One region of the Mesorhizobium cantuariense genome, then DNA from elsewhere that is predicted to be linked to it. Evidence: predicted binding sites of a transcription regulator. Region 1 holds the regulator's gene; each other region holds the start of a gene.
The links. Region 1 encodes LexA, which represses DNA repair genes until DNA is damaged. Its sites were predicted from a motif close to TGTTCNNNNTGTGTTCNG; they were not measured.
Positions count from the first base shown of each region.

Region 2: a site for LexA is predicted at 1,914-1,931, ahead of ACFOJ9_RS20000 (ATP-dependent helicase). Genes of this name have one in related genera too.
Region 3: a site for LexA is predicted at 2,505-2,522, ahead of dinB (DNA polymerase IV). Genes of this name have one in related genera too.
Region 4: a site for LexA is predicted at 2,881-2,898, ahead of rhuM (RhuM family protein). Genes of this name have one in related genera too.

Region 1 is NZ_JBHRVD010000001.1:3,307,971-3,313,910, forward strand. Features, by position in the region: gene ACFOJ9_RS15895 (AMP-binding protein) at 1-155, shown strand, start outside; gene kynA (tryptophan 2,3-dioxygenase) at 152-988, shown strand; gene kynU (kynureninase) at 1,055-2,302, shown strand; gene lexA (transcriptional repressor LexA) at 2,750-3,487, shown strand; gene ACFOJ9_RS15915 (ComEC/Rec2 family competence protein) at 3,481-5,940, opposite strand, start outside.
Region 2 is NZ_JBHRVD010000001.1:4,118,129-4,124,068, forward strand. Features, by position in the region: gene ACFOJ9_RS19995 (glucose/quinate/shikimate family membrane-bound PQQ-dependent dehydrogenase) at 1-1,608, opposite strand, end outside; gene ACFOJ9_RS20000 (ATP-dependent helicase) at 1,971-4,667, shown strand; gene ACFOJ9_RS20005 (ABC transporter permease) at 4,973-5,940, opposite strand, start outside.
Region 3 is NZ_JBHRVD010000001.1:4,473,750-4,479,689, forward strand. Features, by position in the region: gene ACFOJ9_RS21735 (dihydrofolate reductase family protein) at 1-341, opposite strand, end outside; gene ACFOJ9_RS21740 (winged helix-turn-helix transcriptional regulator) at 444-860, shown strand; gene ACFOJ9_RS21745 (transposase) at 1,228-2,310, opposite strand; gene dinB (DNA polymerase IV) at 2,554-3,801, shown strand; gene ACFOJ9_RS21755 (excalibur calcium-binding domain-containing protein) at 3,815-4,156, opposite strand; gene ACFOJ9_RS21760 (cupin domain-containing protein) at 4,292-5,314, opposite strand; gene ACFOJ9_RS21765 (FGGY-family carbohydrate kinase) at 5,455-5,940, opposite strand, start outside.
Region 4 is NZ_JBHRVD010000001.1:7,523,423-7,529,362, reverse strand. Features, by position in the region: gene ACFOJ9_RS36730 (nucleoside deaminase) at 954-1,424, shown strand; gene rhuM (RhuM family protein) at 1,799-2,791, opposite strand; gene ACFOJ9_RS36720 (MmcB family DNA repair protein) at 2,981-3,481, shown strand; gene nhaA (Na+/H+ antiporter NhaA) at 3,516-4,712, opposite strand; gene ACFOJ9_RS36710 (ActR/PrrA/RegA family redox response regulator transcription factor) at 4,774-5,337, opposite strand; gene ACFOJ9_RS36705 (ActS/PrrB/RegB family redox-sensitive histidine kinase) at 5,423-5,940, opposite strand, start outside.

The DNA of each region.
Region 1 (5,940 bases):
CCGACGCGTTGACCACCAAGCGCCTGCAGGACCACGTCAAGGCAACGATCGCCCCTTACAAATACCCGCGATCGGTGAAATTCATTGCTGCTTTGCCCAAGACCCAGACCGGCAAGATCCAGCGCTTCCGGCTGCGCACGGAGAAAATCAATTGAGCGAACCATACGATCCGGCGTCCGAAGGCGCACAGATGTCGTTCAACGAGCGCATGTCCTACAGCGACTATCTGCACCTGGAGAAAGTGCTGGAGGCGCAGACGCCGCTGTCGTCGGCGCATGACGAGATGTTGTTCATCATCCAGCATCAGACCTCCGAACTCTGGATGAAGCTCGCTTTGCACGAGATTGGTGCCGCGATCCGCTCCATCCGCGCCGACCGTCTCGAGCCGAGCTTCAAGATGCTGTCGCGCGTCGCCCGCATCTTCGAGCAGCTGAACAATGCCTGGGATGTGCTGCGGACGATGACGCCCAGCGAATACACCGAGTTCCGCGACGCGCTCGGCCAATCCTCGGGGTTCCAGTCCTGGCAGTATCGCGCCATCGAATTCATGGCCGGCAATCGCAACCTGGCCATGCTTGGGCCGCACAAGCACCGGCCGGAGCTCAGCGGAAAGCTGGAGGCGATCCTGGCCGAGCCATCGCTCTACGACGAAGCACTGCTGCTTTTGGCGCGCAATGGGTTCGACATCGGCGCCGATGCCAGGCGCACGGACTGGCGGGAGACGCGAACCGAGAATGAAGAGGTCCTGGTCGCCTGGCAGACCATCTACCGCGATCCGCAGCGCTACTGGATGTTCTACGAACTGGCTGAGAAGCTGGTCGACTTCGAGGACTATTTCCGCCGCTGGCGCTTCAACCACGTCACCACGGTCGAGCGCATCATCGGCCTGAAACGCGGCACCGGCGGCACGTCGGGTGCTTCGTATCTGAAGAAGATGCTCGAGGTCGTGCTGTTCCCGGAGCTGTGGACCGTCCGCACCCGGCTCTGACAGCGTCAAATGAAAACAGGGACGCGCTGTGGCGGGAAACCCTTCGCGAACAACCGAGGACTGACCATGAGTGGAATTCCTGATCTCGCTGCAATCGAAGCGATGGATGCGACGGATCCGCTGCGGGCCATGCGCGATCGTTTCATTCTGCCGGACGGGGTGATCTATCTCGACGGCAATTCACTTGGGGCAGCGTCGCATGCCGTTTTCGGCGAGCTGCAGCAGGCGGCGACCCAGGAATGGGCCCAGGATCTCATCCGGGCCTGGAATACGGCCGGATGGTTCGAGATGCCGATCGAACTCGGCGATCAACTCGGACGCCTGATTGGAGCCGCGGCCGGCCAGACCGTCGTCTGCGATACGACGTCGACCAACATCTACAAGGTGTTGCATGCTGCGCTGGAGATGCGGCCAGGCCGGTTGGCCATCGTCGCCGAGGGTGACAGTTTTCCCACTGACCTGTACATCGCCGAAGGCGTGGCCTCGACCCGAGACGGCGTCCTGCTGCGCCTCGCGGGCGTCGACGCGCCAACCATCGAAGAGCTGATCGACGAAAGCGTCGCGGTGGTGCTGGTCAACCACGTCAACTACAAATCGGGTGAACTGCGCGACATGGCGGCGCTGACGCGCAAGGCTCATGCGGCCGGAGCGCTGATCGTCTGGGATCTCTGCCACACCGCCGGCGCTCTGCCGGTCGAACTCGACCAAGCAGATGCCGATTTCGCCATCGGCTGCACCTACAAGTATCTTAACGGCGGTCCGGGTGCGCCTGCCTTCATCTATGCCGCGCAGCGTCACCACGGCGAGATCAGCCAGCCACTCAGCGGCTGGTGGGGCCATGCGCGGCCCTTTGCCTTCGAACGGGGGTATGTGGCCGGCACCGGCATCCGCCGCTTTCTGTGCGGCACGCAGCCGGTCCTGTCGATGCGGGCGCTCAAAGGTGCGCTTGCCATCTGGAACGACGTCGACATGGCGGCCTTGCGAAAAAAGAGCGTCGCGCTGACCGAACTGTTCATCCAACTCGTCGAAGCAAAGTGCGGCGCCTATGGTCTCACGCTGGAAAGCACTCGCGACGCGACCAAACGCGGCAGCCAGGTGTCGTTCCTTCACGATCATGGCTATCAAATCATGCGGGCGCTGATCGAGCGCGGGGTGATCGGTGACTTCCGCGCGCCGTCGACCATCCGTTTCGGCTTTACGCCGCTCTATGTCGGCTACAGGGATGTGTGGCTGGCGGTTGAGGCGCTGGAAGACATTCTGCGCACGGGTGCATGGCAGGATCAGCGTTTCGCCGTCAAGGAGGCCGTTACCTGACGCAGCCGTCTCGACGATCCGTTGTCGCCGGCCTCACCTCCTGGTCGGATGTCCGAGGGACGAATTTCCAGCTCACAAATGCGTTCCCCGCCGGGTGCCGCGCTGGCTGCAATAGCTAACCAAGGTTGGCATTTTGGCTTCGTTTCGTTCACGGTAAACGAACGCCCGGAAAGCTGAAAATGCCCCCGGTCGCGGGTCCACCGGCGGCTGATGCCAACCCTAGGGCCGAGGATGGGCCACAGCCCATTAACCATAATAATTTCAATGCCGGCAAGCGCATTATGGCGGCGCGCAATCGTGATGGCGGCCCGCTGGCAACCGCCGAATAATTTCGACCCCCTTAATAAATTCATTAAACTTTAAACAGTTGCAGAACACAACTGGAACAGATAGTGTTTGTTCTGGGTTTGTTTTCTGATTCTGGTTTCAGGTACCCTGGGGGCCGCTATGCTGACGCGCAAGCAACACGAACTGCTGATGTTCATCCATGAACGCCTGAAGGAAAGCGGCATTCCGCCATCCTTCGACGAGATGAAGGAGGCGCTCGACCTTGCCTCCAAATCCGGGATTCATCGGCTGATCACGGCGCTGGAGGAACGCGGCTTCATTCGCCGGCTGCCCAATCGGGCACGCGCGCTGGAAGTGTTGCGGCTGCCGGACTCGATTGCGCCCGGCCTCAACGCGGCAAGAAAGTTCTCTCCCAGCGTCATCCAGGGCAGTCTTGGTCAAGGCGGCCTTGGCCGGCAGATCAAGCCGGCGTCTTCGCGGATGCCTTCGGCCGGCAATGACGACGACGTGGTCTCCGCCGTGTCGATCCCCGTGATGGGCCGCATCGCCGCCGGTGTGCCGATCGATGCCATCCAGCATCAGACACATTCGATCTCGGTGCCGCCGGACATGATCATGGGCGGCGAGCACTATGCCCTGGAGGTCAAGGGCGACTCGATGATCGACGCCGGCATCTTCGACGGCGACACCGTCATCATCCGCAACGCCGATACGGCGAGCCCCGGCGAAATCATCGTGGCGCTGGTGGATGAAGAGGAAGCGACGCTGAAGCGGTTCCGCCGCAAGGGTGCCTCGATTGCCCTTGAAGCCGCCAACCCGGCCTATGAAACGCGTATTTTCGGACCGGACAGGGTTAAGGTGCAGGGCAAGCTCGTCGGCCTGATCCGCCGCTACTGAGGCAGTTGCGGGCTGACCACTGGCTTCTCGGGCCTCTTGAAGGGCGGCAGTCCCCTCGCCTCGCGTGAGAATTTGCGCTGCGCGTGCCAGGGTCGATATGGCCTATCCACCGCGAAGCTGGCCGTCGCCGGTGTGGTTGCCGATTGGCGATCGAAGAAGACGGCCGCACTGCCTTTGCGAGCCAGTTGCCGCTTGGTGATGACGAGAACCAGCGGGTTGTGACAGGCGTCATAGGCGGTGGCGTCATTGATAACGATCAACTCGGCGAAGCCGCAGGCTTTCCAAGTGTCCTTGCGGTCTTCGACATAAGCAATGATGGCACCGGACGGATGCTTGGCCAGACAAACGCCTGAAGTGCAATAGAACGGCGATCCCGGCGGCAGTTCTGTGGCATCCGCGATCTCGAATTGTCCGTCGCCCTTGTCAAACACCTCCGGCACGACAACGGTTTCGGATGTCAGCGCACGTTTCCAGTTGTCGACGGTGAATTCGTTCGGCCTTGCCCGGCTGACCGCGAGTTCGCCGCCACCAATCGGCAACGCAACCAGCCGTGCGTCCTCCGAGATCAGCACATCCGGCGCGCGCGTATCCGAGACGGTCAGCAGGCCGGCAAGCGCGAAGGGAAGGGCTGCGAGCCGCAGCCATGTCGTCGCCATCGTCGCGATGACCAGGGCAATGGTCACCAGCAGGACAGACTGCTGCGAAATCAGCCCAACCCCATCGACAGGCGAACGCTCGGATATCCAACCCGATATGGCGATCATCACCGTCAGGCCCTTGCCCATCAGGTAGAGGGCTGGCCAGTCCAATCCGAACGGCATCAGCAGCGCGCTGGCAACGCCTAGAAACATGACCACTGTCACGATCGGCATGACTGCCAGATTGGCGAACAGGCTGAGCGGCGACACACGCTGAAAATGCCAGATGGCAAACAGCGCTGTGGCGCTGCCGGCGATGATGGAGGTCACGGCAAGGCCGCCCGCCGCCAGCATGAACTTTCGTGTCAGGAAACTTGGCAAGGATCGCTTTGGCGGCGGCGGTCTCGTTTTCCCCGCGCGATGATCCGACCAGCCGGCATAGGCACCGACAAGTGCTGCGGTCGCGGCGAACGACATCTGGAAACTCGGGCCGACCACCTCGTGCGGCGACACCATAATGACGGCGATCGCCGAAATCGCCAGATTGCGCATGGTGAGTGCTGCCCGATCGAACAGCACGGCAATCAGCATCACCGCCAGCATGATGAAGCTGCGCTCGGCGGCAACGACGACGCCGGAGATGATGAGATAGGCGGCGATCGAGAACAATGCCACTGCGGCGGCATATTTCTTGACCGGACGACGCGCGGAAAAGTCCGGAAACAAGGCGAAGGCACCGCGCAGCAACCCCATGATGGTGCCGGCGACCAGCGCCATGTGCAGTCCGGAAATGGAGATGATGTGGTAGATGCCGGTACGCCGCATCGTTTCATTGATTTCATCGGGAATGCCGGCGCGCACGCCGACGATCAGCGCCGCGGCGATCTCGCCTTCGGCGCCGCCGACGCTGCCCCTGATGTGGTCGGCAATGCCTTCACGGGCTTTTTCTATCCTTGAGGAAAGGTGGGCCGACAGCGGCATGTCGTCGTCATCGGTGACGGCAAGTTTTGGATTGCCGAGAAAGAACCCGCTGCCGCCGATGCCGGCGAAATAGCTGTCGAAGGAGAAGTCGTAGCTGTCCGGCCGCACCGGCCCGGTCGGCGGCAACAGCTTGACGTAGCCGGTGATGAGGGAGCCGGCGGTCATGCCGTCCGGGATCTTGCGTGCCGAAAGCCGCACCCGCTTCGGCGCATAGCGCAATTTCGGCCGAGCGGTCGACGTCACGTCGATGGTCAGCCGGATACGACCGCTCTCCATCCGGTCGAGCGAGACGACGCGGCCGGTGACTTGCGTCGAGATTTCCGAGCCCAGCATCTGCGTGCCCGCGCGCCACGTCTCGACCTTTGCGGCGAGCAGCCCGAGCGCGCACAAAAGCGCGGCCATGAAGCACAGATGGGTTTTCGGCCAGGAACGCGAGACCAGCGCACAGAGCGCCGCGAGGGCGACGAACGCGACCGGTTTCGCAAAGTCGGGCTCTGCCGTCAGCGAAAAATAGCCGATCGCTCCGCTCGCCAGGCAGACAGGAACCAGCAGGAAGGCCACGCCGCGGTCGAGTTCCAGGCTCGCCGCCGCCGCCACGCTGCGGCGCAGGCGAGGCAGCGATACCAGGCCGATCTGCCGGTGCAGGCGCGCGATCCTGCCGGTTTCGGCAACTGGAACAGGGGCCGAGACATCCGCGTGTAACGGCGCCTTGCCCGAATCCGGCACGAGGGGCGATGGCGGCAGCAATGAAGCCGGCAGCGGCGTCGCAAACAGGGAGCGCTCGCTGACGCCAATGACAGCGTCCTCGCCCCGATCCGAACCCCGGCCTCGTTC
Region 2 (5,940 bases), 810 kb from region 1:
GCCCCACATGTCGGCCCCGGTGAGCGGCTTCGGCATGAAGGTGAGATCGGAGACCGGCTGCGTCGGCGACGTGTGGTCGCCTTCGATCGCGCCGCCGGGCGCCGGCACTTCGTTGACCGCGATCACCGGCTCGCCGGTGCGCCGGTCGAGCACATAGAGGTCGCCCTGCTTGGTCGGCCCGACCAGTGCCGGGACGACCGTGCCGTCTGGTTTGGTGATGTCGATCAGGCTCGGCTGCGCCGGCACGTCCATGTCCCAGAGGTCATGGTGCACGGTCTGCCGCACCCAGCGGAATTGCCCGGTGTTGAGGTCGAGCGCGGTGATCGACGACGAGAATTTCTCGACATTGGCGCTGCGCCCGGCGCCGAGTTGGTCCGGCGTCTGGTTGCCGAGCGGCACATAGAGCAGGCCAAGCTTCTCGTCGGCGCTCGGCGTCGACCACATGTTGGGCGAGTTGGCGGTATAGGTCTGGCCCGCCGCCAGCGGCGTCGTCTGGTCCGGATTGCCGGAATCCCAGTTCCACAGCAGCGCGCCGGTGGCGGCGTCGTAGGCGCGGATGACGCCGGATGGCTCCTGCGTCGAATAATTGTCGTTGACCGCGCCGCCGAGGATGATCTTGCCGCCTGAGATCAGCGGTGCCGAGGTCGAGTAATAATAGCCCGACTTCGGATAGGGCATGTTGGTCAGAAGGTTCAGCGTGCCGCCCTCCGCGAAAGCCGGACAGACCTGCCCGTTGGCGGCATCGAGCGCGATCAGCCGCGCGTCCGAGGTCGGCAGGTAGACCCGCGTCGCGCAGGGCTGGCCGGCGGCGATTGCCGCATCGGCATAATAGGCCACGCCGCGGCAGGTCTGGTGCTGACGGTCCTTGTCGAGCTTGACCTTGGGATCGAAGCGCCATTTCTCCTTGCCGCTCGCCGCGTCGATGGCGATGGCGAAATTGTGCGGCGTGCAGATGTAGAGCGTGTCGCCGATCTTGAGCGGCGTCACCTGATAGGTGGTTTCGCCGATGTCGTCCGGTCCCTTCACGTCGCCGGTGCGGTAGGTCCAGACCGGCTGCAGCTTGGCGACATTGTCCGGCGTGATCTGGTCGAGCGGCGAATAGCGCTGGCCGAACTGCGTACGTCCGTAGTAGTGCCACTCGCCGGCAGGCACATCATTGCCGAGATTGGCGTTGGCGACCACCTTGTCGGTGCCGAGTTCGCCGGCGATGTCCTTCGGGTCCGATGTCATCGAATAACCGGCGACGGCCAGCGATGCCAGCACGGCAAGGATGAGCGGCGCGCGCGCGTCAGGGCCGGCAAGACCCCGCCGCGCCCATGGCGTCAGCAGCCACAGCGCCACCAGCACGATGATGCCGCCGCGGGGCCCAAGTTCCCACCAGTCGAAGCCGGTTTCCCAGACGGCCCAGGCCAGCGTGCCGAGCACGATCGCCGCGTAGAGCCACAGCGCGGTCGATCTGCGCCGGTAGAGCATCCAGGCGGCGATCAGGAAGGCGAGACCGGATATGACGTAGTACCAGCTGCCGCCCAGCATCGCGAGGCGGATACCGCCGCCGCCAAGCGCCAGACCGATGAGCAAAAGGATGAGGGAGGTGATGGTGACAGCCAAGATGATACTCCTTCGACTGTTGCGCTTCGTGGCGCGGCCATGGGCAACCCGGCGTTACCGTCCTGCCCTGACACAACTTTCTCCTGCCTGCCGCGCCTGTCAAGCGCGACTACACGCCGAGGTAGCAATCCACCTTGCCTGTGTCGGGGTTTTCCAGCAGTCTCCGTTGGAACATCTCTCCTCGGGAGCAAGCAAAATGACGTCGTTGGTTCCACCGCTGACGCGATTGGTGCGCCGTGATGACGGAGGAGGCGCCATTGCTCTCGGTTATCGCAAGGCCTGAACGGCGATATCAGGCACTTTACCGGAACAAAACGTAGACACTTCTGGTCTTTCGCTCCCGAATCACTACATTCGGGGCGATGTCCGGCTTTTCCGAAGACATGCCCTTTTTCGATGAACCCAATGCGCGGCCCACGGCCCCGTCGGGCATTGCCGCGCGCGCCATGGCCGCCCGCAGCGGTCAAAACAATGCGCCCGACTATCTGAAGGGGCTGAACCCGGAACAGCGGCTGGCGGTGGAAACCACCGAAGGTCCGGTTCTGGTGCTGGCCGGCGCCGGCACCGGCAAGACCCGCGTGCTCACCACCCGCATCGCTCACATCCTCGCCACCGGCAAGGCATTCCCGTCGCAGATCCTGGCGGTGACCTTCACCAACAAAGCCGCGCGCGAGATGAAGATCCGCATCGGCGTCCTGATCGGCGAAGGCAATGTCGAGGGCATGCCGTGGCTCGGCACCTTCCACTCGATCGGCGTCAAGCTGCTGCGCCGCCATGCCGAACTTGCCGGCTTGAGATCCGACTTCACCATCCTCGACACCGACGACGTCGTGCGGCTGATCAAGCAGCTGATCCAGGCCGAGGGGCTCGACGACAAGCGCTGGCCGGCCAAGCAGTTCGCCCAGATGATCGACGGCTGGAAGAACAAGGGCCAAGGCCCGGCCGAAATCGCCGAGGGCGATGCGCGCGCCTTCGCCAACGGCAAGGGCCGTGAACTCTACAAGGCCTATCAGGCCCGGTTGCAGACGCTGAACGCCTGCGATTTCGGCGACCTTCTGTGCCACCCGATCCGCATCTTCCGCGCCAATCCGGACGTGCTGAAGGAATACCACAAGCGCTTCAAATACATCCTTGTCGACGAGTATCAGGACACCAACACCGCCCAGTACATGTGGCTGCGGCTCCTGGCGCAGCGGCCGCAATCCTCCCCCCTTGAGGGGGAGGTGCCCGCGAAGCGGGCGGAGGGGGTCGGCGCAGAAGGCACCTCCAGAACGTCGAGCACTGCCGCGCGGACCCCACCCGACCGGGCTGCGCCCGGCCACCCTCCCCTCAAGGGGGAGGGATATCAGCGCACCGCCACCGTCAACATCTGCTGCGTCGGCGACGACGATCAGTCGATCTATGGCTGGCGCGGCGCCGAGATCGACAACATCCTGCGCTTCGACAAGGATTTTCCGGGCGCCACCATCATTCGGCTGGAGCGCAACTACCGCTCCACCGCGCACATCCTTGGCGCCGCCTCCCACCTCATCGCCCACAATGAGGGCCGCTTCGGCAAGACGCTGTTCACCGACCGCGACGAGCCGGAGGACGGCAAGGTGCATGTCCACGCCGCCTGGGATTCCGAGGAGGAAGCCCGCGCCGTCGGCGAAACCATCGAGACCTATCAGCGGCAGAAGCACAATCTCAACGACATGGCGATCCTGGTCCGCGCCTCCTTTCAAATGCGCGAGTTCGAGGACCGCTTCGTCACGCTCGGCCTCAACTACCGCGTCATCGGCGGCCCGCGCTTCTACGAGCGCATGGAGATCCGCGATGCGCTCGCCTTCTTCCGCGTCGTCGCGCAAGGCGCCGACGACCTCGCCTTCGAACGCATCGTCAATGTGCCGAAGCGCGGCCTGGGTGAAGCCACCATCCGCCAGATCCACGACACGGCGCGCGCGTTGCGCATCCCGATGCTGGAAGCCGCCGCCAAGCTGGCCGAAAGCGACGAGCTGAAGCCGAAGCCGCGCGCCGCGCTGCGCGAAGTGGCGGCCAATTTCGAGCGCTGGCAGAAGGCGCTGGAAACCACGCCGCACACCGAACTCGCCGAGACCATTCTCGAAGAGAGCGGCTACACCGACATGTGGAAGAACGACCGCTCGGTCGAAGCCCCCGGCCGGCTGGAAAACCTGAAAGAGCTGATCCGCTCCATGGAGGAGTACGAATCGCTGCGCTCCTTCCTCGAGCATGTCGCACTCGTCATGGACGCCGAGCAGAATGCCGGGCTCGACGCCGTCAGCATCATGACGCTGCATTCGGCCAAGGGCCTCGAATTCGAGACCGTCTTCCTGCCCGGCTGGGAGGAAGGCCTGTTTCCGCATCAGCGTGCGCTCGATGAAGGCGGCCGCTCCGGGCTGGAGGAAGAGCGCCGGCTGGCCTATGTCGGCCTGACCCGCGCCAAGAAGAACCTGCATCTGTGGTTCGTCTCCAACCGCCGCATCCACGGCCTGTGGCAGTCGACCATCCCCTCGCGCTTCCTCGACGAACTGCCGGAAGCCCATGTCGAGGTCGCCGAAAGCGGCAACTCCTATGGCGGCTACGGCAATTCCTATGGCGGCGGTTCTTTTGCCTCCGGTCGTGGCGGCCAGGGCGCAGGAAGACAGAACCCCTATGGCGCCTCGCGCTTCGACAATGTCGGCGCCGACACCGAAAAATCCGGCGCCTTCTCCAACACCTATGCCACACCGGGCTGGCAGCGCGCGCAGGCCAACCGCACCGAGGCGACCGACCGCAACTGGGGCTCGCGTTCCGGCCATCAGGTCGAGCGCATCGGTTATGGCGAGACGGATAGCGGCTACGGCGCCGGCCGCACCTCGGTCAAGAGCCGCACCATCGACGGCGAACTGGTCGCCAAATCTGTCGCCGACAAGCCGTCGCCCTTCAGCGTCGGCGACCGCGTCTTCCACCAGAAATTCGGCAACGGCAACATCTCGGCAATAGAAGGCAACAAGCTGACCATCGACTTCGACAAGGCCGGCCAGAAACGCGTGCTGGACGGGTTTGTCGCGGCGGTGTGACGCCCACTTGCCCCGTTGTCCTACAAGCGACCGCCTTGTGTACGCGTCTACTTTGACGATACCCTACCTTCGTCATCCACGGGCGAAGCAGGAGCGCAGCTCCGTCGCGGAGACCCGAGGATCCATGCCGCGACCTTCGCCCAGGAATGCAGCGGAGCAGAATTCTGCACCGTGGTGACGCGTTTGAGTCGCGGCATGGATCCTCGGGTCTGCGCTGCGTCGCTACGCTCCTTGCTTCGCCCGTGGATGACGAAGCGATGGGCGGTTTGCGTCAAGGCATGCGGTCCGCCAACGAAACAGCCCCCTCACCGATACCGCGCCTGGTTCCACTTGTGCCCCAGCAGCGACAGGATGATGATCAGCCCGTTGAAGAACTGCACGTAGAAGCCGCTCAACCCCGCTGCCACGACGCCAGTCTGGATGAAGGACACGGTGACGGCGCCGATGGCGCCGCCGACCACGGTGCCGATGCCGCCCCAGGTCGGCGTGCCGCCGACGAACACCGAGGCCAGCACCGGCAAGAGATAGCCGTCGCCGGCGGTCGGCCACCAGGTGAAGTTGATCATCACCGAGAAGGTGCCGGCGATCGCCGCACCGATGCCGACGAAGACGAACACTTTCACCCGCACGCGTTTGACGTCGATGCCCATCTGCTGGGCGCTGTCGGGATTGTCGCCGACCACCCTCACCTGAGCGCCGAAGCGATGGCGGTTGTAGAGCATCGCCGACAGCACGACGAAGCCGATGGCCCAGAAAATCTGCACCGGAATTCCCAGGACCTGGCTGGAGAAGATCGTGTAGGCCCAGCTGTCGCTGAGGCTGGTCAGCGCCATCGACTTGCCTTCATTGATGATCTGGATCAGGCCGCGCAGCAGGAAATTCATGCCGAGCGTCGCGATCAGCGACGACAGTCCGCCATAAACGACCAGCGAGCCTACCAGGAAGCCGAGCAGCATGCCGGTGACGAGCGCCGCGGCGATGCCGAGGAACGGATCGTAGCCGGCCTGCACGACCAGCGCGAAGACCCATGAGGCAAAACCCATCGTCGCCGGAAACGACAGGTCGATCTCGCCACAGGTGACGACGAAGACGAGCGGCACCACCACGAACAGCGCCACCGGCAGCGTCGTGAGCACCGAGCGATAGAGATACCAGGTGGTGAAGACGGTCGGGTTGGCGATCATGAACAGCGCCATCATGACGATGAACACGCCGAGCGTGCCGAGCGAAGCGCGGTTGTCGAGGATGAAGCCGCGCATCCAGTGATCGGACG
Region 3 (5,940 bases), 1.2 Mb from region 1:
GCCACCTTCGTGCGCTCCCAAGCCGGCTCCCAGGCCGATTGCTTGAGCCTGTCGCTCAGCACCACCTTCTGGGCGTCGACGACGCGTTGCGCAAAGGCATAGAACGGATCGCGCGGAAATTTCTTCGCCGCATTGCCCCAATGGGTGAGATAGCCCTCCTGCGCCATCTTGCGGCTGAGCAGAATGGTGTCGATGCCGGCGAAGACAGTATTGAAGTCCTGCTTCAGCTCGTCGTCCCAGGCGCTGTCGTCGCCCCATTCCCAGAGCTGCCAGGGATGGTCCTCATTGGCGCCGACAAACCCGTCGACCGACATCTGCATCTGAAGGATCAGCTTTCTCATCGTCATTCTTCTCATGGTCGCGCAAAACAGTTTACATTTGGAACCATTGACACAGGATGAAAATGGTATCAATAGTAAAGTGATTTAAAAATGGAAGCATAGATGTCGACGCGCGAAAAATCCGGCTGCCCGATCAACCTGTCGCTCGAACTCGTCGGCGACCGCTGGACGCTGCTCATCATCCGCGACCTGGTCTTCGCCGGGAAAAGGCATTTTCGCCAATTCCTGCAATCCGACGAAGGCATCTCGTCGCGCACGCTGGCCGAGCGGCTGCAGACGCTGCAGGACGAAGGCATCCTCACCAGAAGCGACGACCCGACACACGGGCTGAGGACGGTCTACCGGCTGACCGAGGCCGGCATCGACCTGTTGCCGGTGCTGGCGACGCTCGGCGCCTGGGGCAGCAGGCACCGCAAGGCCGACGACAACCTGGCCCGGGTCGCCGACGAACTGGCGGCCGGGGGAGAAGCGGCGCTGGAACGGATGAAGGCAGCGCTGCGGAGGGAGCATATTGTCTAGGCGGTGGCGGTTCCGAGAGCAGCACCGCTTTCTTTTGCGAAGGCGCCGCCGCCCCTCATTGCCCTGCCGGGCATTTCTCCCCGTAAACGGGGAGAAAGAAGCCGACCGCAACGCCGATCCCTTTTCTGCCACGCTGCCAATTGGCGAAACCATCGATGACAGTGTCCCTCGCCCCGTTTACGGCATATGCGCTAAGATAGCTTCGGCATGGACTGAAATTTGCGCTTTCGTGGTGGCTCACGCCATCGATGTCGCAAGGCATGGAGATTTTGGCGCAGGGCTGCCAAGGGAGGTTGAGCAAAGATCGCTGCGATCAGAGAGGCGACGATCTGGCGGGTGGCGCGCCACAGCAGCGGGCGCCCGTCGCTCAAGGGGGAGAGACACCCAACTCCTGCGAAAGGGGTTCGGTCACAAGCGCGATGAGGAAGTGGGCAAGAATCCAAGGCTTTGCGATCCTTGGGTCTTTGGCTGGAGGCGCGCGCAGTCCGATCAGGCTCTTCAGACGCTTGAAGGCGAGCTCGATGCGCCAGCGCATGCGATAGAGCTTGAGAACTGTGCCGGAGGGAAACTCCTCCTGGTCAAGCGAGGTCACAAGGATGACAAAGCCGGCGGCAATCAGCGTCTCCGGTTGAACCTGCTTGCCCTTGGCCTTGGCTTCCTTGTTGATTTTGCGCCGCGCTTCTTGTGTCGCAGCCTCGGATTTGCGCAAGGCGATCAGGCGCATCTTCAGGGGCTCGCCCTTCTTGAGGCCCAGCCAGACAGGCGTTTCGATGACCTCCTCCCGGCAGCTCTTCAGGTGGCCGATGAGATCGAACGCCTTGCCGTTGGCGTCGAGCCATCGCACATTCTTCCACGGCGCGCGCACGACAACGTCGCCGTCTTGCGCCATGACCTTTGCGATCCGCTCGGCCTGCAGATAGGCGCGGTCGCCGATGCGGATCTCGCCCGGCACCACCGGCACGCGGTCGATCAGCTCGGCCTCGCTCTGGTCGGTGATCTCGAGGAAATCGAACTGCTCGCGCTCAAGATCGAAGGCGCAGTGCATACGCCAAAGGCCATTGTTCTTCTTCTCATGCACACCCGCCTTGGCAACCGATGTCGCATCGAGGATGCGGATCAGCCGGCCCTTAGGCAAGCCTTCCTCCTCGCGCTTCAAAAGGTGCCCGATCAACTGCTGCAGCCACGGCCCTGCATTGCGCAGCCGGCCGAGCAACGCCACGTCCGAGATGTCGGCGATCCCGCTTGCCGCCGCCCAGGCCACGACGCCCCGCATGCCCACCTTGCCAAGGCAGTAAGCCAGTGTCAGGCGCAACAGATCAGTAGCCGACCTGACGCCCCGCGGCCGCAGAAACGCCTTCGTCTCGCGGGCACTCCCTGCAATCAACTCTTCACCGCCGAGGAGCTCAATCGTCTCGGCCCAGCCGTCATCTACAAGCGATTCGTGAGTCATCGCAGCGTAGAATCACAACCGATTCCCCACTGCAACACCTATCTTAGCGCATATGCCCTTGAGGGGAGAGGATGCCGGCAGGCAGGTGAGGGGCAGCGCTGTCGCCGCGATTTTGGGTGACGCATTCGAACCGGGCGTGATCGCGTCACCCAAGCATTGCACAATCCGACTCCATCTTGACAATGATCTGCCTTTGTTCTCTATTCGTTCACATCTATCAGCAACTGCGGATGTGCGGTCGGGATGGAAACGACAGCCACCATCCTGCATGCCGATCTCGACGCCTTCTACGCCTCGGTCGAGCAGTTGCTCGACCCGTCGCTGCGCGGCAAGCCGATTGCGGTCGGCGGCGGCGTGGTGCTCGCCGCCTCCTACGAGGCGCGCGCCTTTGGCGTGCGCGGCGGCATGCCGGGGCGCACGGCGCGCGAGCTGTGCCCGCAGCTGATCTTCGTCGGCGGCAATTTCAGCCACTACCAGCGACTTGGCGACGCGGCGATCAAGGTGCTCGACGATTTTACCCCGCTGGTCGAGCGCATCTCCATCGACGAGGCCTTTGCCGACGTCGCCGGCTGCACGCATCTGTTCGGCTCGCCGCAAGAGATCGCGACGACCATCCGACGCCGCGTGCGGGCCGAGCTCGGCCTGCCGATCTCGATCGGCGTGGCGCGCACCAAGCATCTGGCCAAGATCGCCTCGCAGGTGGCCAAACCCGATGGGCTGGTGGTGGTCGACCCCGGCAGCGAGCTCGCTTTCCTGCATGATTTGCCGGTCGGGCTGATGTGGGGCGTCGGCCCGGCGACCAGGGCGAGGCTGGCGGAGATCGGCGTCGAGACCATCGGCCAACTGGCCAGGACCCATAGCGGCGCGCTGACGCGGCTGCTCGGTCCCGCCGCCGGCGAAAAGCTGTCGGCACTGTCGTGGAACCGCGACCCGCGAAAACTGGAGGCGAAGCGTCGGGCGCATTCGGCCGGCGCGCAATCGGCGCTTGGCCGCAAGCCTGCCGTGGCTGACGTCATCGCGCCCACCCTGCTTCATCTGGCCGACCGCGTCGCCAGCCGGCTGCGCGCCAAGGCGCGGCCCGGCCGCACGGTGACGGTGCGCGTGCGCTTTGCCGATCTCACCGCCGTCACGCGCTCGATCACGCTTGACCAGCCGATCTCGGCGACCATGATGCTGGCCGAGATCGCCGGCGATCTGGTGCGCGGCGTGCTTGCCGACCACCGCCAGGAGAAAACGATCTCGCTCTTGGCGATCTCGGTGTCGCATCTCGAGGAAAGCTTCGAGCTACAGCTCGAACTGCCGCTCGGCCTCGCCGACGAGAAACGCCGGCCCGGCACCAGGAAAGGCCTGGCACGCTTCGGCGCCGACCGCGCCATCGACAGGATCCGCGAGCGCTTCGGCAAACAGGCGGTCGGCTATGGCACGGTGGCGCTGGAGGCGGCACGCTTGGTTCCCGACAAATTCAGGGAACTCGCGGAGAAGGAGCTGTGAGGCCAGGGCAAGGCTATGGGCCGGTATGCGAGTAACGATGGACCCGGACACCACTGGAGCTTGCCCCGTGCCAGGGCTCGCAGGCTTTGCCATCATGGTCGGCATCGTGAGTCGGCCAATAGCCAGGTTCGCCCCTGCGCGCAGAGGCGAGGCCAACGGCACGGGCGGCAGTGCAGTTCGGGAACGCGGCAAGGTGCCTCAGCACCGAGAGAGACGTATCAAACCGAATGCCGACGAAGCCATAGATGATATAGCCCGACAACAGAATGAACGGCGCAAACAAGGCCACCCATCTCAGCCTGCCAAGGCGGCGACGGTGATAGGGTGAAGGCCGTCGCAAGAATGGTAGGAGCATTCCCCGCCAACTCCCCGGTTGGAGTGCCCGGACCAGACTAGCGTCACCCAGCACCCAGGTACAGTAGCAATAACGGCCATCTCCGAACGGTTTCCTGCGTTCAGAGCGTGGCTATTGGATAGCGAAACGCCAGTTCTATGCCTCGCCATCCCAGTACCGCCTCACCCCTGCCATATCGAAAATGCCGTCGCGCCGGCGCAAGGCGTCGACCGCCATCTTGTTGGAATCGGGATAGACGCAGACCTCGTTGGGATTTTTCTCGCCGATCATCAGATAGCGGCACGGTTCCGTACCGCTGTTGAGGAAGGAATGCCCGACCGCCAGGCCGGCGGGAAAGCAGACATAATCGCCGGCCTTCATCTCGTGGCGCTCCTCGCCAAGCAGCAGCGTCACCTGCCCTTCCAGGATCAGCGCGTGCTCCTCTTCGAGCATGTGGTAGTGCCTGGGCGCCAGGCGCATGCCGGGGGCCGGCGCCTCGATCAGCATGCCGACATGATAGTCGGATCGTCCCAAGGCGGCATGGGTCAGATGCCTAGACCGGCCGCCGAACCGCGGGCCTTCGCCCTCGACCTTCCATTCGACGGCATCGCTGGCAATAGGCGGGATCGGCACGGCTGGGGGTTTGGTGACACCGGCCGACACATCCGACGGCAACGGATCGCCGGCGGCAAGGCCGGTGTTCTCGCCGTCCCAGTAAGTTCGGGTTGCCGAGAGGTCGAAGATCGCGCGGCTGCCCAGGGCGCGCACCAGCACCTTGTTGGAGGCGGTATAGACGACCACGTCATTCGGGTTGCGCTCGCCGACGATGACATAGCGGCACGGCGCGTCGCTGGTGTTGATGAGGCAATGCCCCGCCGCGGCACCAGCGGGAAAGCAGATGTAGTCGCCGGCCTTCATGGCGTAGGCGGCGTCGCCGACATGCGCGGTAAGCATCCCCTCGAGGATGAAGACATGCTCTTCCTCGAAAATGTGGTAGTGCGCCGGTGAGGTCTGCTTGCCCGGCGGCAGTTCCTCGATCGCCACGCCGACATGGTAATTCTCGCCGAGGGCGGCAAGCGACAGATGCCGGTAGCGCACGCCAAAGCGCGGCACATCGGACCATTCGGTCCACGGCACCTCATCCGATGCGAACGGCACGGGCGCTTTGTCGTCTGCCATAGGGCCTCCCTGTCGCCCTGCCCTCGTCGCTCAGCCATACTGCTGGAGGGTCCACGACAGAACAAAGCTGCCAGCTTCCGCCTAAACCGCCAAGCGGTGTTCGCGACGCTCCTGACAAAGCCGGACAGGAGTCGCTCGCTTCAACTCCGGATCGCCTTGCCGGCCTGCTGCAGCAGCTCGAACGCGGCGAAGCGCTTTGCATGCCAGCCGGCCAGCGTAGCGTCGGGATGATAGACCTCGCCGAGTTCCGACATGCCGGCCATCGCCGTGACCAGGTCCTTGTAGGTCCCGGCGGCGACAGCGCCCAGCATCGCCGAGCCGAGCAGCACCGGCTCGGGCGAGGTCGACGCCACCACCACCATGCCTGTGGTGTCGGCAAGCAGCTGGCGCACCAGCGGGCTTTGGCCCGCGCCGCCGCTGACGACGATGGTGTCGACGGGAATGCCCTTGTCATGCTCAGCCCGCACGATCTGGCGGGCGCCGTAGCCCAGCCCGCAGACCCCGGCGACATAGAGCCCGACCAGGCTGTCGAGGCTGGTGTCGAGATCGAGCCCGGCAATCAGCGCGCGTGCGTCCGGGTCGGCGAAAGGCGCGCGGTTGCCGAGGAATTCTGGCACGACATGGAT
Region 4 (5,940 bases), 4.2 Mb from region 1:
GTCGAGCCCGTGCATTGGTATCGCAGGAGACGCCGTCGCGGGTGGAGAAGGGTTTGCCGCCGCTATTGGCGCCATGGTTACTGGCGCCGCAGATGTTTCCGCAGATCTTTCTGGATCCGCTTCTGACGAGAGCCAGCAGAACGCGAAGGTTCCGGCATCCGCCGGGCCCTCGCTGTCGCTGCTGGCCAGACTTCCAACAGCGGCTAGACTTCCAACCAAGAGTGCCCGCCACCGTCGGGCAGCGGGCAGGTTCTGGAGTGCCAGGGGATCAACCCAGCATTGGGTCAACGAGCGAGCCAGGGGTTGGTTGCCCAGCCAACTGTGTACGGTTTGACCAACCCGCCAAGGTGCGTTGTCCGCCTGTCGCGAAGCGCCAGGTTTGGCGGGCGGCACCCTCAAATCGGCCGTGGATGGCAGACGCCACCTCGGCAATGTTGTTTCGCCGGCAGCCGCGTCGGCCCTTTTGGATGGGCGCTACCCGGCGGGCGGTTCGGCGAAACTTATATTTCGATTTACTAAAGTAACGGAACGTCCGATGGACATTTCCGGAACTGTCAGACCTTTGCGTTGGTGAAACCAGACTTTGGTCCTACTTCGCGTCCTGAATATAGATGGAAGGGAGCGGCCCGGTAGCCTTGCCTTTGGGTGGCTGCCGCCGGGCCTGACCGGAGCGGGGTGTAGTGGGGGAGCTCCGGCTGCTCCAAAATAGCATTTTTTGCTTATATTCGCTCTAGCTAATTTATGGTCACGCTATCCAAATCGACGTGGCTGCGAGGCGAATCCCGCCAACCGGATAATCGCCGGCAAGGCCGCCAGCAATTGGCTCGTGCCGTATATTGCCAAGCGCTGATATGAGCGTAGGGTCGGCGGCTCGAAATGCGATTTTGCGGATAAATGATGAATACTGCCGCTGGTCCCGATCACCCGGTGACCCCAATGGCCGGAGACACCGCATGACCCGCGACCAGATGCTCGCCCACCTTCGCGCCGCCGATGCGGTCGCTCGCGGGGCTGTTGTGCATGGCCATCATCCGTTCGGTGCGGTGCTGATCGGCCCCGACGACGCGATCCTCATGCGCCAAGCCAATATCGACACCGTGCATCACGCCGAAACCGAACTTGCGAGGCGCGCGGCGGCCGCCTATTCGCCGGAGTTTCTCTGGACCTGCACGCTGGTCTCAACCGGCGAGCCCTGCGCGATGTGCACCGGAACGCTCTACTGGGCGAATATCGGCCGGCTGGTCTACGGCTTCGAGGAGACCAAGCTTCTCGCGCTGACCGGCGACCATCCCGAAAACCCGACGATGAGCCTGCCTTCGCGCATTGTGCTCGGCTCCGGGCAGAAGAAGATCGAGGTTCACGGCCCCTTCCCCGAAATCGAGGCCGAGCTTCTCTCCGTGCACCGTGACTTCTGGCAGCGGTAGTGGTTCTTCGCGCCTGGGATGCAAAGCAGATCGATGAATGTAACGTCCGGACATTCCTCCATTACGTGCTTGAGTGAGTAGTTCGACAGGTAGACAATGGGCAGCGAGGCACAAATAAAAGTGGGCCACCGGCTCCGGCAATTTGCCTACCTCGATAGGGTCAATCCTACCGGCAAGAAGTTCATGTATTTGAGAAAATTCAAGCCCCATGAATAAAACGGAATCAGGGAAGCCCACAAAGAGTCAAGTAGACAAGTTCCTCGATCTGGCGCGCGAGATTGAAACCGTCGACTCCGAAGAGCCGTTGAATGCAGCGCTTAAGAAGATGGCGAAGGCACCACTACCGAAGGACGAGAAGCGGAAGAGCCAACCGACTAGCTGGCCTGCCTAAGTGCTGTTCTCTTCAGCTTGTACTTCTCAAACTGCTTTTCAGCATGGCCGTCCGCTTTTTCGCGCTTCACGCTGCCAAGATGGGTCAGTAGCGGGCGCCCATTGAATTTGATGAACTCGTTCATCTTTGTTTCGGCTTGGGCCATGGTGACGAGCTTGCCTATGTCTACTTGATCTTCGAAGAAATCGAGGAGCATGGTCGTAAGCCGGTTCTTTTCTCGTATCTCCGTTCCCGCCAGATAGTTGTTTGCGATGGTAACATCCTGCTTGCGAATGTTTTCGTTCGGCCAACTCGACAAGCCCATATCCTCGGCATTTGCGTCGGCTCTCTCAATGATGAGCTCTGGACCAGTTCGGCTGGTTACCGCCCAAAGAAGCTTGTTCTGCATCCCGGCATAGAAATTGCGCCAGACCTCCGATTGCGGATCATAATCCTGGCACATAGCGCAAATGCTGCGCACCTCGCGATACACGTTGGCCTCAGACGACCGTATATCCCGGATCGTCTCTTTCAGTTCCTTGAGATGGTCGCGCTCGCTGGGGTTCTTTAGGCGGTCAATGTCAATGGCAAAGCCCTTTACCAAAAACTCTTTCAGGCGCTCGTTCGCCCACATGCGAAACATCGTGGCTTCCTTGGAATTCACGCGATAGCCGATAGAGATCACGAAATCCAAGCTGTAGAGGGTGGAGGGTTTGGTTTTTGGGGAAACTTGCATTTTTTGCAAGTTTCCTTCTTCCGGCAATTCGCCAGTTTCGATGATGTTGGTAATGTGCCGAGACACGCCCGTCACATCGATACCGAACAACTCAGCAATTTGCGTCTGTGTCATCCATATGCTTTCACCCGAATAGCGGATGTCGATCCGGACTCCATCGGCTGTGCCGTAAATGAGCAACCTATCGTTCATAGAAGTCTCGCCGTCTTTAGTGAACTCTTCGAGCCTGCTGATTTCCGCTTCAACCGTCCGATTGGGCATATTTGCTTTCCGATGCTGAACCATGCCGCGCAGTCTACATCGATTCGGCCCGGCACAGATGCGCGCTAAGGGGTTGTTCCACCGAATCTTGTTCTACATATGTTCCGCCTCGGATGTGGGTTTGTCAAATGGACAATCGCCCACAATAAAAGGGTTCAAACCGTGAACAAAATCTGGCATGGTGCCGCCATGCCAATCATTTCGCCTATCTCGATCAACCCGCTCATCGACGGTCGCCAGTCCGAACGCGCCATGCTGGTGCGGCGTGGCGTGCAGCGACTGTTGATGGCGATGGGCGCCCACGTGCTGCCCGAACTGTCGCTGGCCACAGGCCGCCGGGCCGATCTGGTCGCGCTGACCCGGCAAGGCGACATCTGGATCGTCGAGATCAAATCCTCGATCGAGGACTTCAGGGTCGACCGCAAATGGCCCGACTACCGGCTACACTCCGACCGCTTCTTCTTCGCCACCCACCCTGGTGTGCCCTCGGAGATCTTCCCGGAAGAATGCGGCTTCATCCTCTCCGACGGCTACGGCGCCGAGATCCTGCGCGATGCGCCCGAACACCGCATGGCGGCGGCAACCCGCAAGGCGCTGATGCTGCGGATCGCGCGGGCCGGCGCTTCACGGCTGCTGGCGGCGGAACTTGCCGGCGTGTCGGTGCCGGCGCTCGAGGGCGAGAGCGAGTAGCCGCCTTCGCTGAACCAAGAGCCGCCGGGCAGCCCTATTCTTCGCTCTCGTCCACCGAACCAACCGCCGGCGCCATCAAAAGCACGGCGGCGCCGAGGATGGCGGCGATGAAGGAGCCGGCGAGGATGCCGACCTTGACCGCGTCCTGCAGCGCCACGTCGCTGGCGAAGGCGAGCAGGCCGATGAACAGGCTCATGGTGAAGCCGATGCCGCACAGCAGCGATATGCCGATCATGTGCGACCAGCCGGCATGAGCCGGCAGGTCGGCGAAGCCGAGCCGGATGGCAAGCGCTGAAGCGCCGAACACGCCGACCAGCTTGCCGATCACGAGGCCGGCGGCGACACCGAGCGTCAGCGGTTCGATCAGCGCACCAAGGCTCAGGCCGGCGAGCGAGACCCCGGCATTGGCAAAGCCAAAGATCGGGATGACGACAAAGGCCACCATCTTGTGCAGGCCGTGCTCGAGCCGATGCAGCGGCGAATGGTCGAGGTCGTGGCCGATCCCGGCGGAGCGTTCGAGCGGGATGGTCAGCGCCAGCGCCACGCCGGCAAGCGTCGCATGGACGCCCGATTTCAGCACCAGCACCCACAGGATGACGCCCAGCACGAGATAAGGCACCAGCGTCATCACCCGCATGCGGTTGAGCACGACAAGCGCGGCAATGACGGCGAAGGCAGCACCCAGATAGGCGAGCGAAAGGCCGCTGGTGTAGAAGATGGCGATGATGATGACGGCGCCAAGGTCATCGATGATGGCAAGCGCCGTGAGGAACACCTTCAGCGAAGCCGGCACCCGGCTGCCGAGCAGCGACAGCACGCCCAGCGCGAAAGCGATGTCGGTGGCGGTCGGGATCGCCCAGCCGGAGAGTGCCGCCGCGTTGTTGCTGTTGATGGCGACATAGACGAGTGCCGGAATCAGCATGCCGCCGGCGGCGGCGATGCCGGGCAGGACCCTGCGTGGCCAGGTGGAAAGCTGGCCGTCCAGCATCTCGCGCTTGATCTCCAGCCCGACGAGCAGGAAGAACACCGCCATCAGACCGTCATTGACCCAATGCGACACGCTGAGCGGGCCGAGATAGGCGTGGAGCGCGGAGAAATAGGTTTCGGCCAGTGGCGAATTGGCGACGATCAGCGCCAGTGCCGCCGCCGCCATCAGGATGATGCCGCCGGCCGCTTCACTCTCGAGAAATTCGCGGAAGACGGAAACCGGCCGCTGCTTCAAATCCTGCATGTCGCCTCCGTCATGCCGCCTGCCGGCCGGCGTCATTCCGCAAAGATGCGCAAACCGCGCCTTAGCGCGGCGCGCGCTTGGCTAGTATCCGCTGCAAGGTGCGGCGATGCATGTTGAGCCGGCGCGCGGTCTCGGAGACATTGCGCTCGCACATTTCATAGACGCGCTGGATATGCTCCCAGCGGACGCGGTCGGCCGACATCGGATTTTCCGGAGGTGCCGCGCGTTCGCCGGCGGTGCGGGTGAGCGCGGCGAAGATGTCGTCGGCATCGGCGGGCTTGGACAGGTAGTCGACGGCGCCGAGCTTCACCGCGGTCACCGCGGTGGCGATGTTGCCGTAGCCGGTCAGGATGATGGTGCGGGAATCCTGCCGCTTTTCGCGGATGGCCGCGACCACGTCGAGACCGTTGCCGTCGCCGAGCCGCATGTCCACCACGGCATAGGCGGGCGGATTGGCGCGCGCCTTGGCAACCGCCTCCTCGACGCTTTCGGCCGTCTCGACCACGAAGCCCCTGGTTTCCATGGCGCGGGCCAGACGTGTGAGGAACGGCTTGTCGTCATCGACGATGAGCAGCGAGGTGTCCTCGCCTTCAACCATTGCGCCAATATTTTCGTCGCCTGTCATAGTCTCAAAATTCCTGCTGCCTTAATTTTACGCAGATATAGTTCCTGAGCCTCATTGTCCAATTTTTAGAGCTGCTTCAAGGCTCTCAGGCGGTATCGAACATGCTGGCCGAAGTGATTTCCGGATTGAGGAACACAGCACGCGGCCACGATATCTGTACCACGGCGCCCTCGCCCAGGCCGCTCGAATTGCGGAAATCGAGTGTCGCGCCTGAGCGTTCGAGCAGCGTCTTGGCAATGAACAGGCCGAGCCCCAGGCCGCCGCCGGCTTCATTGCCCTGGCGCGTCGACATATAGGGCTCGCCGATGCGGTCGATGATCTCGGCCGGAAAGCCGGGTCCGTCATCGATGATCGCGAAGGTCACAGCAGCGTCGTCCCAGCTCCAGCGCACGGTGACGCTCTTGCGGGCAAAATCGACGGCATTCTCGACCAGATTGCCGAGGCCGTAGATGACGCCCGGATTGCGGCGCCCGACCGGCTCGGGTCCGATGCGTTCGCCGGGCCGAAGCTTGATCGAGATGCCGAAGTCGCGATGCGGGGCGGTGACCTCCTCGACCAGCGAGGTCAATGGCAGCCGCGAAAGATGCGCCTCGCCCTCGGAGG